DNA from 4 places in the Proteus appendicitidis genome. Region 1 is predicted to be linked to each of the others. Evidence: predicted binding sites of a transcription regulator. Region 1 holds the regulator's gene; each other region holds the start of a gene.

The links. The regulator CRP, encoded in region 1, controls carbon source genes, mostly activating them, when cyclic AMP is high. The targets are predictions, from matches to a motif close to ATGTGANNNNNNTCACAT.
Region 2: a site for CRP is predicted at 1,796-1,813, ahead of QQS39_RS12855 (NupC/NupG family nucleoside CNT transporter). Genes of this name have one in related genera too.
Region 3: a site for CRP is predicted at 1,720-1,737, ahead of glpT (glycerol-3-phosphate transporter). Genes of this name have one in related genera too.
Region 4: a site for CRP is predicted at 1,197-1,214, ahead of serA (phosphoglycerate dehydrogenase). Genes of this name have one in related genera too.

The regions. Positions count from the first base shown of each region.
Region 1 covers NZ_CP127389.1:3,776,781-3,779,999, reverse strand. The annotation lists gene argD (bifunctional acetylornithine/succinyldiaminopimelate transaminase) at 1-1,005, shown strand, start outside; gene crp (cAMP-activated global transcriptional regulator CRP) at 1,101-1,733, opposite strand; gene QQS39_RS17250 (OsmC family protein) at 2,046-2,453, shown strand; gene QQS39_RS17245 (phosphoribulokinase) at 2,543-3,219, opposite strand, start outside.
Region 2 covers NZ_CP127389.1:2,723,219-2,726,437, forward strand. The annotation lists gene QQS39_RS12845 (MarR family winged helix-turn-helix transcriptional regulator) at 1-170, shown strand, start outside; gene QQS39_RS12850 (DUF3820 family protein) at 173-388, opposite strand; gene QQS39_RS12855 (NupC/NupG family nucleoside CNT transporter) at 551-1,735, opposite strand; gene ligA (NAD-dependent DNA ligase LigA) at 1,963-3,219, opposite strand, start outside.
Region 3 covers NZ_CP127389.1:510,321-513,539, reverse strand. The annotation lists gene glpA (anaerobic glycerol-3-phosphate dehydrogenase subunit A) at 1-1,569, opposite strand, end outside; gene glpT (glycerol-3-phosphate transporter) at 1,950-3,219, shown strand, end outside.
Region 4 covers NZ_CP127389.1:2,906,038-2,909,256, reverse strand. The annotation lists gene QQS39_RS13690 (LysR family transcriptional regulator ArgP) at 1-317, opposite strand, end outside; gene rpiA (ribose-5-phosphate isomerase RpiA) at 478-1,134, shown strand; gene serA (phosphoglycerate dehydrogenase) at 1,407-2,657, shown strand; gene QQS39_RS13675 (type I secretion system permease/ATPase) at 2,730-3,219, opposite strand, start outside.

The DNA.
Region 1 (3,219 bases):
CAACTTTGGCATGTAAGTAATATTTTTACTAATGAACCCGCATTGCGCTTAGCTCAAAAATTAATAGATAACACATTTGCAGAACGTGTCTTTTTTGCCAATTCAGGCGCAGAAGCGAATGAGGCAGCATTTAAATTAGCGCGCCATTATGCCATTACTCGCCATAGCCCTTATAAAACTAAAATTATTGCTTTTCACCATGCATTCCATGGCAGAACACTGTTTACAGTCTCTGTTGGTGGGCAACCTAAATATGCAGATGGTTTTGGCCCTAAGCCTGCAGATATCGTACACGTCCCCTTTAATGATTTAGATGCGGTTAAAGCGGTAATGGACGATCACACTTGTGCTGTTGTTTTAGAGCCAGTTCAAGGTGAAGGTGGCGTAACGGCGGCAACACCTGAGTTTATGAGAGGGCTACGTGAATTGTGCGATAAGCATCAAGCGCTGCTTGTTCTTGATGAAGTACAAACGGGTATGGGGCGTACAGGCAAGCTTTTCGCCTATATGAACTATGATGTGACACCCGACATTATTACAACCGCAAAAGCACTAGGAAGTGGTTTTCCACTTAGTGCAATGTTAACAACACATGAGATAGCTTCTGCAATGGGTGTCGGAACTCATGGTACAACTTATGGTGGCAATCCATTAGCTTGTGCCGTGGGTAATGTCGCATTTGATTTAATTAATACACCGGAGGTATTGGAGGGTGTAGAAAAGCGCTATCAATGGATTGTGGATGAACTGGCGGCAATCAATCAAGTTTATAATGTCTTTTCGCAAATTCGTGGGCAAGGTTTATTGATTGGTGCGCAATTGGCACCACAATATGAAGGTAAAGCTAAAGAGTTACTCGGTCTTGCTGCCAAACATGGCTTAATGATGTTAAACGCAGGAGCCGATGTGATGCGTTTTACACCATCGTTAATTATTACCCAAGAAGAGCTACAAGAAGGAATGGTGGCATTAAAAGCGGCTATTGCGGAATTTGTAGCAGGGTAGTATCGACTAAAAACCCCATCAACGAGGATGGGGTTTACATATAAAAGTCTATCAATAGCCCTTTTATGGGCTATTGTTTATTCGAGCGGGGAAACTTAGCGAGTCCCGTAAACGACGATAGTTTTACCGTGTGCGGAGATCAAGTTTTGATCTTCCAGCATTTTCAGAATACGGCCTACAGTTTCGCGTGAACAACCAACGATTTGACCAATTTCCTGACGTGTAATTTTAATTTGCATGCCATCAGGATGCGTCATTGCATCGGGTTGTTTTGCTAAGTTTAATAAGGTTTGTGCAATACGACCTGTTACATCAAGGAAAGCAAGGTTACCTACTTTTTCTGATGTGGTTTGTAATCTGTTCGCCATTTGAGCAGAAAGGCGCATCAGAATATCAGGGTTAACCTGAATTAATTGGCGGAATTTTTTATAGGAAATTTCTGCTACTTCACAGGCTGTTTTTGCTCTAACCCATGCACTACGTTCTTGATCTTCTTCAAATAATCCAAGTTCACCGATGAAATCCCCCTGATTTAGGTAGGAGAGGATCATTTCTTTTCCTTCTTCATCTTTAATAAGAACAGCCACGGAACCTTTAACAATATAATAAAGTGTTTCCGCTTTCTCACCTTGGTGGATCAGCGTGCTCTTGGATGGATATTTGTGAATATGGCAGTGTGACAAAAACCATTCAAGAGTCGGGTCTGTTTGCGGCTTGCCGAGAACCATTCGCGTTATCCTCTGTACGTTAAATGCAGCCTTTCAAAACGGATAGGTTCCCTTTTGAGACAGCGTGCTTAAAAATCCTATCTTTACCTATTAACTTCCTGAGAACACGGTAAGTTAATATGGAGTAGATTATAATAAATGAGAAAATAATGCATTGATCTTAACCACTATCATCAAGCAGATATTGTTTTTAACACAATTAGTGCATTAAGTCTCGTTTTACGCAGTCAGCATAATAAACCTATTTGCTAATTGCCAGTTGAATTATGAGTATGTACTCTTTTAGTTTCTGTCATCTTTAGGGGAAAATAAATGGAAGCGAGAGTTAAGTGGGTTGAAGATTTATCTTTTGTTGGCGAATCTTCATCTGGCCATCAAATTATGATGGATGGGAATTCGGGTGATAAAGCCCCAAGCCCAATGGAAATGGTATTAATTGCTGCGGGTGGATGTAGCGCGATTGATGTCGTGAGTATTTTACGTAAAGGTCGTCACCAAGTAACTGATTGTGAAGTAAAATTAACATCAGAACGACGCGAAGAAGCCCCTCGTTTATTTACGGATATCAATTTACATTTTATTGTTTCTGGTAAAGAGTTAACGGATAAAATCGTAGAACGCGCCGTTCAATTATCGGCAGAAAAATATTGTTCTGTTTCTTTAATGCTAGGAAAAGCAGCCAATATTACGCATTCATTTGAAATAAAAGATGCTGACTAATTTTGATATTTTAAAATAAAGTTTAATCTGAAAAATAATATCCCTTAATTAATGGGATATTATTTTTATAGAGATAAATTTTATTTTGGTTAACTTATCTTTTCGCCATTTAATAATTTTTTGACTAATGGCGCCATAATTAATTCCATCGCTAATCCTAATTTCCCGCCCGGTACAACAATAGTATTTATTGTTGACATAAAGGAGCCATGCAACATCGCAAGTAAATAGGGAAAATCAATATCGGTTAAGCCTCGAAAACGAATAACAATAAAGCTCTCATCGAGAGTGGGGATCGCTTTGGCAGAAAAGGGGTTTGAAGTATCAACCGTCGGAACGCGTTGGAAGTTAATGTGAGTGCGTGAGAATTGAGGAATAATATAGCTAATATAATCATCCATTGAGCGTACAACCGAATCTCTTACCGCCTCTTGTGAATGCCCTCGTTCTGTGGTGTCTCGAATGAGTTTTTGTATCCACTCAAGGTTTACGATAGGTACAACGCCCACTAATAAATCAACATGTTGTGCAACATCATGTTCGTTGGTAACTACACCCCCGTGTAACCCTTCATAAAAAAGAACATCGGTATTATTTGGCAACGGCTCCCAAGGGGTAAATGTACCCGGTAATTGGTTATAGGGAGTGGCTTCATCATAAGAGTGTAGATATTTGCGAGATTGACCTTGCCCTGTATCACTATACTGACTTAAGGTCTTACTCAGTAAGCTAAAATCATTTGCTTCAGGGCCAAAATAACTGATAT
Region 2 (3,219 bases), 1.1 Mb from region 1:
TAACGAATGAAGGTCACGCTTTTTTAGCAAGAGCAGCATTAGGTCGAAAACAAAATGCAGAGAAAATAAGTAAATGTTTAACGCTCGGAGAACAAACATTATTTATTGAATTAAGTCAGAAAATTATTAATGCATTAACACCTGAAAAATCAGGTATGGATAATAATTAACTTCACCGCTTTAATGGCTTTAATAGCCCTTCTAAACCTTCAATTTTAATTGCTAAGGTCATCTCCATGAGTTGGCCAAGCTTACCTTCAGGAAACTCGCCTTTCTTTGCAAACCACAATAAATACTCTTCAGGTAAATCAACTAGCATACGCCCTTTGTACTTACCAAATGGCATTTGTGTGTTTGCTATATCGATAAGGTGCTGTTTCTCTAGCATGTTCTCTACCACGTTGTCATTGAAGGAATAGAACCGATTATAGGGCAATTTAAAGATAAAAAAAGCAGTACCCGAAGGTACTGCTTGATTTTCTATCACTTGATTAGTGACTCAGTTTACATTGTTATTTTGTTCACATGCTATTTGTTTTATCTTCAGAGATTAAACAAACAGACCTGCAATAGCTGCTGATAAGAAGCTTACCAATGTAGAGCCAAACAGTAATTTCAGACCGAAACGAGACACAACGTTACCTTGTACTTCGTTTAGACCTTTAATCGCACCTGCAACAATCCCGATTGAAGAGAAGTTAGCAAATGAAACTAAGAATACAGATAAGATACCAACAGAGCGTGGTGAAATTTCAGCAGCGATATCTTGTAAGCTACCCATTGCAACGAATTCGTTAGACACTAATTTAGTTGCCATAACACTACCAACACGTAATGCATCTTGCTCTGGCACGCCAATAACCCATGCTAATGGATAGAAAACGTAACCTAAACAATCTTGGAAGCTAATACCGAAAATCATGCTGAAAATCGCATTCACTGCTGCGATTAATGCAATGAAACCAATCAGCATTGCAGCAACGATTAATGCCACTTTGAAACCTGCTAAGATGTATTCGCCTAACATTTCAAAGAAGCTTTGACCTTCATGCAGATTACCCATTTGAATATCTTCTTCATTCTCAACAGAGTATGGGTTAATCACAGAAAGGACGATAAAGGTACTGAACATATTCAGTACTAGAGCAGCAACGACATACTTTGGATCTAGCATTGTCATGTATGCACCAACAATTGACATTGATACGGTTGACATTGCTGTTGCAGCCATAGTGTACATACGACGCTGAGACATTTTGCCTAATACATCTTTATAGGCAATAAAGTTCTCTGATTGACCAAGAACCAGTGAGCTAACTGCGTTGAATGATTCCAATTTCCCCATACCGTTCACTTTAGAAAGTACAGTACCGATAATGCGGATCACGAAAGGTAATACTTTGATATGCTGAAGAATACCAATTAATGCAGAAATAAAGATAATTGGACATAAAACATTCAGGAAGAAGAATGCTAAACCACCTTTCATCATGCCACCGAATACGAATTCAGTACCTTGTGCGGCATAACCTAATAAGTGATCAAATAATCCAGCGAAGCCACGAACAAAGCCTTCACCAACATCAGAGTTGAGGAAGAACCATGCTAATGCGATTTCAATAACTAATAACTGCACGATATAACGCAGACGGATCCCTTTGCGGTTGTTACTCGCAACGAATGCTAATGCGCCAATAACGGCGAGTGCTAAAACGAAGTGAATGATAGAGGACATGCATGCTCCAAAAATAAAAATAAATCTTGTAGAGCATTTTATGTAACGCGTAACATTAGGATGTGACTATTGTCACAATCTCATGAAACCGCATACACACTATTTATTAAATAAGATAGGTTGATCACACTTTGAAAGTTACTTAAGAAACATAAAATGTAAATTTGACTTAAGTAAAAATGCCACTGAGAAGGTTTCCCAGTAGCATTTATTAAATATTAGAATGATTATTTTGATTGATCAAGTAATCGTATCATTTCATCTTCATCGATAACAGTTATCCCTAACTCATTAGCTTTCACTAACTTAGAGCCTGCGGCTTCACCCGCAATCACCATATCGGTTTTTTTAGAAACGCTTCCGCTCACTTTTGCGCCTAACGCGACTAATCTGTCTTTTGCTTCATCACGCGTTAACTGTGAAAGTGACCCCGTTAACACAACAGTTTTACCCGCAAAAGGATTATCGCCCGCTTCATGAGCCACAATAATAGGCGCTTGCCATGTAATACCGGCATCATTGATCAATTGTTCAATAACCGTTCTATTGTGTTCCTCTTGGAAAAAATTAACGACATGTTTAGCCACAACATCGCCTACATCAGGGACTGATTTTAGCGCTTCTACATCTGCATTTCGTAATGCATCAAGCGTTGAGAAATGTGTTGTCAGTCCACTTGCGGTTGCTTCGCCAACTTCTCGGATACCAAGTGCATAAATAAAACGCGCAAATGTCGTTGATTTAGCCTTATCTAAAGCAGTGATCAGTTTTTTAGCTGATTTTTCGCCCATTCGTTCTAAACCAGATAAGATTTTTTCATCTAAGCGGAAGAGATCTGCTGGCGTTTTGACATATTCTTTCTCAACCAGTTGGTCGATAATTTTATCGCCCATTCCATCCACATCCATAGCTCGACGTGAAACAAAATGTTTAAGTGCTTCTTTGCGTTGCGCTCCACAAATTAAGCCACCAGTACAACGTGCAACAGCTTCACCTTCAATGCGCTCAACATCAGAATCACAAATAGGACAATGTGTCGGAAAAATAATTTCTTGAGCATCATCAGGGCGCTTCTCTTCAATCACACTGACAACCTGAGGAATAACATCACCTGCTCGACGAATAACTACTGTATCGCCAATACGTATCCCTAAACGTTCAATTTCATCAGCATTGTGTAACGTTGCATTACTCACAACAACACCTGCAACCTGAACAGGTTCTAAACGTGCAACAGGCGTAATAGCGCCAGTACGCCCTACTTGAAATTCGACATCTTTGATAATCGTCATTTGCTCTTGAGCTTGGAATTTATAAGCAATAGCCCAACGCGGCGCTCTTGAGACAAAACCTAGCTCTTCTTGCAGTGCAATATCATCAACTTTGATAACAACACCATCAATATCAAAACCTAAATTAGGGCGAACTTCTTCTACATGGCGATAAAAATCAAGCACTGCCTTGCTGCCTGTACAAAGTTTTAC
Region 3 (3,219 bases), 840 kb from region 1:
TTCACTCTCACGCAACGCATTACCCCAAGCAATTGGTCGAATACCTTTCCAACGCTCATTTAAGAAATGGGCAAGCTGTTGTTCTGATTCATGAGGAGTCGTGACTTGTAAACGGTTTAATAAACCCGCAGCACGACAAGCACAAAGCTCACCTTGGCATGTTCCCATCCCCACACGAGTACGGCGACGTAAATCAAGTAAGTTATTGACGGTTAAAGAGTTAACCGCATAGCGAACTTCCCCTGCGGTAACAGCTTCACATTCACAGACTAAACTCTTATCACTGCGTTCATTACTCAATAATTTATTCGCCAAATCACCGTGACGATAAACTGCAGAACCACGAATTGGCGCAGGCAATGAAACAACACTACGTAATGCTTGCTCTGCAGATTGGCGAGAGCCAGGTAAGGCTTCTTCTGCGGTTGTACATTTAGCAGAGACATTTAATTTTTCGCAGATTTTATCTGTTGCCCATTCAGCCATTAAACGGTAAGTCATTAATTTACCGCCCGTAATGGTAATAAAGCCTTCTAATCCATCACGTTGCGCATGGTCGAGTAAAACAATACCACGGCTAACATTACGACCTGATGGATCATCATCACTTGCAACTAAAGGACGCACACCAGCATAAGCACGTAAAATGCGAGTTTGAGCCAATTTTGGCGCTAACATTGAACCTTCACGAATGAGAATATCGACTTCTTCTGGGGTGACATACATATTGTCGATTTCATCGTAAGGTACGCGTGTTGATGTTGTACCAATCAATGAAATGGTATCGCCAGGCACTAAAATATCGGCATCCGCAGGTTTACGACAGCGGTTAATCACCATATTGTTAATGCGATGACCCAAAATCAGCAACGCACCTTTGGCTGGGAACATACGAACTTTTAGCTCGCCATATTCAGCGATTTTTTGTCCCCAAATTCCCCCTGCATTTGCCACTATTTGCGCGCGAATTTCATACAGTTTTTTCGCTTGGTGATCGTAAACTTTCACACCTTTAACGCGGTCGCCTTCACGAACAAGCCCCACGACTTCATGATAAGTCAGTACTTGGGCACCATGTTCGCGGGCATCTAACATATTTGCGGCAGTTAAACGGAAAGGATCGACAGTACCATCTGGCACTTTAACCGCACCGATTAAATTCGGGTTAACAGATGGCTCTAAGCGAATGGCTTCTTCGGGTGAAATCGCTTGAGCATCAATACCTGCGGCTTGGCAAGATTGAATAAAAGTCTGTTGAAACTCTAAAGAATCTTCAGGAAGGGTAATAAAAAGGCCATCCGTTTTTTCAACACAATGACGAGCGACCCGTTTTAAAATCATGTTTTCTTCAATACACTCACGCGCTGACTCAGGGTCTGTTACTGCATAACGCGCACCACTGTGTAACAATCCATGATTTCGACCGGTTGCACCGGTTGCAATATCATGTCTTTCTAGCAGGATGCAACGTAATCCACGGCGTGCACAGTCTCTTGCCATGCCTGCACCGGTTGCTCCCCCGCCAATAATAATGACATCTGTTTCTGTCACTGGTGAACCGCTCATCATAGAGATGCCCTCTCACATTACATTCAGCAAACGCTTAATTATTCTTTAGCGTTAATTATAGTGTATAAGATACACAAAAAATGTGGTTAATGTTTGATAATGAGCAAAAACGAAAGAGAAACGCTCACGAGTGAAAAATTAAAACCACAAGTGTGATACTAATCACAAATTATTTAACAAAAACTATTTGATAAAGTTAACATATCACTCAAAATTGCACATCTTGAAAAATTATTCGACAACTGAGTAATACCTCACAGTAAATTTGATTGTATAAGTTTACTATTAAGTTCGTTAAAGAAAATTTTTTGATAACTTCACTGTTCGTTTTGTCATTATTTAATATCAACATATTAAAATAAAAGCCATCGGAGGCTAATATGTTAAGTCTGTTTAGACCTGCGCCACATAAAGCGCGTTTGCCAAAAGAGCAGATAGATCCTGTCTATCGTCGTCTGCGCTGGCAGATCTTTATGGGGATTTTCTTCGGTTACGCTGCTTATTATTTAGTAAGAAAAAACTTTGCACTAGCAATGCCTTATCTTGTAGAAGAAGGGTTCTCTAAAGGTGACCTAGGTTTTGCTTTATCAGGGATCTCGATTGCTTACGGTTTCTCTAAGTTTATCATGGGCTCATTCTCTGACCGTGCTAACCCTCGTTATTTCTTACCAGCAGGTCTTATTTTAGCCGCTTTAGTGATGCTATTTATGGGCTTTGTACCATGGGCAACTTCGAGCATTATGATAATGTTCGTTCTGTTGTTCCTTTGTGGTTGGTTCCAAGGTATGGGTTGGCCTCCTTGTGGACGTACAATGGTACACTGGTGGTCACAAAAAGAACGTGGCGGGATCGTTTCTATCTGGAACTGTGCGCATAACGTTGGTGGTGGCTTACCTCCATTACTGTTCTTATTAGGTATGGCATGGTTTAACGACTGGAAAGCAGCGTTATATATGCCAGCATTTGCGGCAATCTTAGTTGCTATGATTGCATTCGCATTAATGCGTGATACACCACAATCTTGTGGTCTTCCACCAATTGAAGAATACAAAAACGACTATCCACCTGATTATAAAGAAACTGACGAGCAAGAGCTGACTGCAAAAGAAATCTTTATGAAGTATGTGTTCCCTAACAAACTTCTGTGGATGATTGCGATTGCTAACGTGTTTGTTTACTTACTGCGTTATGGCGTACTGGACTGGTCACCGACTTATCTGCGTGAAGTAAAAGACTTCGCAATGGATAAATCATCATGGGCTTACTTCTTATATGAATACGCTGGTATCCCAGGCACACTGCTGTGTGGTTGGATGTCGGATAAAGTATTCAGAGGTAACCGTGGTGCAACAGGCGTGTTCTTCATGACCTTAGTAACTATCGCAACTATCGTATTCTGGATGAACCCAGCGGGTAACCCGAATGTTGATATGGCGTGTATGTTAATCATCGGTTTCTTAATCTACGGTCCTGTTATGTTGATTGGTCTGCATGCGCTAGAGCTTGCACCGAAAAAAGCAGCAGGTACAGCAGCAGGCTTTACCGGTCTATTCGGTTACTTAGGTGGTTCTGTTGCAGCGAGTGCTATCGTAGGTTACACAGTTGACTACTTCGGTTGGGATGGCGGCTTTATGGTCATGATCGGCGGTA
Region 4 (3,219 bases), 870 kb from region 1:
AACCATGTTGCTAAACTGTCAGCATTCACCGCCAAAGAGAGTAAAAGAGGCGTAGAACCGCTATTTTCATCACCTAACCATTGTTCTTCAAGTAATTCTACTTGATGCAATAGCGCTAATAATTTTTGTCCTTGCTCAGTAGGTTGAGGTGGAACAGTTCTGACTAATAGCGGTTGTCCAAATAAATTTTCTAACTGTTTGATACGCTGAGAAACGGCAGATTGTGTAATACATAACTTTTGCGCAGCTCTTTCAAAACCACGTTCTCGAATGACGGCATCAAGGGCTTGTAATGCTCGATAATCAGGGCGTTTCATTAACAGACTCTCTTCGATTTTATATTCTATTGCTTACTATGCCATATTTTTCGTTGTAATGAGTTAAAATGTTGCTTCTCAGTTTTTGATGTGTCTCGTGCTAGTTTTGAATGCAATATGCTATTCTTAGTCCATTAACGTGATAAATAAGGTTTTTCAAATGACTCAGGATGAATTGAAAAAAGCAGTAGGTTGGGCAGCGCTTGAATATGTAAAACCAGGCATGATTGTGGGTGTCGGTACTGGTTCTACGGCTTCTCACTTTATTGATGCATTAGCAACAATGAAAGGTCAAATCGAAGGCACAGTTTCAAGTTCAGAAGCATCAACTGCAAAATTAAAAAGTTATGGCATCCCTGTTTTCGACTGTAATGAAGTCGATTCTTTAGATATCTATGTTGATGGTGCAGATGAAATTAACCATCAAATGCAGATGATCAAAGGTGGTGGTGCTGCATTGACGCGTGAAAAAATCATTGCAGGTGTAGCGAAAACATTTATCTGCATCGTTGATGAATCTAAACAAGTCGATGTGTTAGGTAAATTCCCACTCCCCGTAGAAGTGATCCCAATGGCGCGCTCTTATGTTGCGCGTGAACTCGTTAAGTTAGGTGGTTTACCTGAATATCGTGAAAACGTGGTAACAGATAACGGTAACGTTATTTTAGACGTTCATAACTTAACTATCCTTAATCCTATTGAACTGGAAAACAAAATTAACAGTATTCCGGGGGTTGTAACCGTAGGATTATTTGCTAATCGTGGCGCAAATGTTGTTTTAATGGGCACCGCTGAAGGTGTGAAAACCATTAAATAATTCTTTTTAAGATAGGTAGCGATGGCTACCTATTTTTTAAATTATTTTAGAAACTGTAAATTCAGTGATATATATCACACGACAGTTATATCTCTCTTTAAAATCCTGCCATTTTCAAAGTCAAAATCATTTTACTCGGTAGAAAATCACTTTATTTACCGCTTATTCTGTCATCACTGCAATCGGTTGTATTGCCACAAAATCTATTTTTGTTATGTTGATGAGACAGGATTTTGTTTTTCATTAAATGTAATAACGATAGGGCAGGGTAAATGGTCAAAGTATCTTTGGAAAAAGAAAAAATAAAGTTTCTACTCCTTGAAGGTGTGCACCAAAGTGCAGTAGAAAATTTAAGAGCTGCGGGTTATACCAATATTGAATATCACAAAGGCGCATTATCGGAAGAAGAATTAAAAGAAGCTATCCGCGATGCACGTTTTGTTGGTCTTCGTTCCCGCACTCACTTAACAGAAGACATTTTTGCAGCGGCTGAAAAACTGGTTGCTGTGGGATGTTTCTGTATCGGTACTAATCAGGTTGATTTAGATGCTGCTGCTCGCCGCGGTATTCCCGTTTTTAACGCCCCGTTCTCAAACACTCGTTCCGTGGCTGAGATGGTACTTGGCGAATTACTGTTATTACTACGTCGTATCCCTGAAGCAAATGCGAAGGCGCATCGTGGAATTTGGGATAAACAAGCCAAAGGCTGTTTTGAAGCACGAGGTAAAAAACTGGGTATTATTGGTTATGGTCACATTGGTACTCAGTTAGGTATTTTGGCAGAAAGCGTTGGTTTAGATGTTTATTTTTATGATATTGAAAATAAACTACCATTAGGTAATGCAACACAAATTCGTCATCTCTCTGAGCTATTGAATATGTGTGACATTGTCAGCTTACATGTGCCAGAAACACCATCAACCAAGAATATGATTGGGCATGAAGAAATTCAGCGCATGAAACCCGGCTCCATTCTTATCAATGCTTCTCGTGGCACTGTGGTTGATATTCCTGCGTTATCTCAAGCATTAGAATCAAAACATTTATCTGGTGCTGCGGTTGACGTATTCCCATCAGAGCCGGGCGCAAATAACGATCCTAACGATCCGTTTGTATCTGAACTTATCAAATTTGATAATGTGATATTAACACCACATATCGGTGGCTCTACCCAAGAAGCACAAGAAAACATTGGTTATGAAGTTGCGGGTAAATTAGCGAAATATTCAGATAACGGCTCTACATTATCTGCTGTTAACTTTCCAGAAGTATCACTGCCAAGCCATGGTGATGATGTAAACCGTTTACTGCATATTCATGAAAACCGCCCAGGTATGATGAATAGCATCAATAAAGTGTTTACTGAAGAAAATATCAACGTAGCCGCACAGTATTTACGTACATCAGGTAACGTAGGTTATGTTGTAATTGATATTACAACACAAACAAAAGCTCAAGCTGAATTAGTGTTACAAAAAATCAAAGCATTACCGGGAACTATCCGTGCTCGTATGCTTTACTAATTATTGATAAGTTATCTGTGATCTATTGAAGGCTCGAAATATCGAGCCTTTTTTGTATCTTTTAATTTTTATTTATTGAATTTGTTGCTGCCATAATTGGTAATAGAGCGCTTGATTTTCTATTAAATGAGCGTGTGTACCTTCTTCTAGTACTCGTCCTTTATCTATTACATAGATATAATCTGAATGCGCTAATGTATTTAGACGATGTGCAATACTGATGACGGTTCTGTTTTTACAAATCTGAGGCAAGTTAGCTAAAATTTGTGCCTCTGATCCATAATCTAATGCTGATGTTGCTTCATCTAAAATAAGAATACGAGGATCTGTTAATAAAGCTCTAGCAAGTGCGATACGTTGACGTTGCCCTCCTGATAAATTGTGACCTCTTTCTCCAACTTGAGTATTAAAGCCTAAAGGAAGTTGCTCAATAAAGTCTAAAGCTCCTGCAAGTTGAGCAGCTTCTGTTATTTCTTCTTCACTGGCATTCGGTTTTGATAAACGAATGTTTTCAAGAATTGAACCACTAAATAAAAAGCTCTCTTGTAAAACGATACTCATG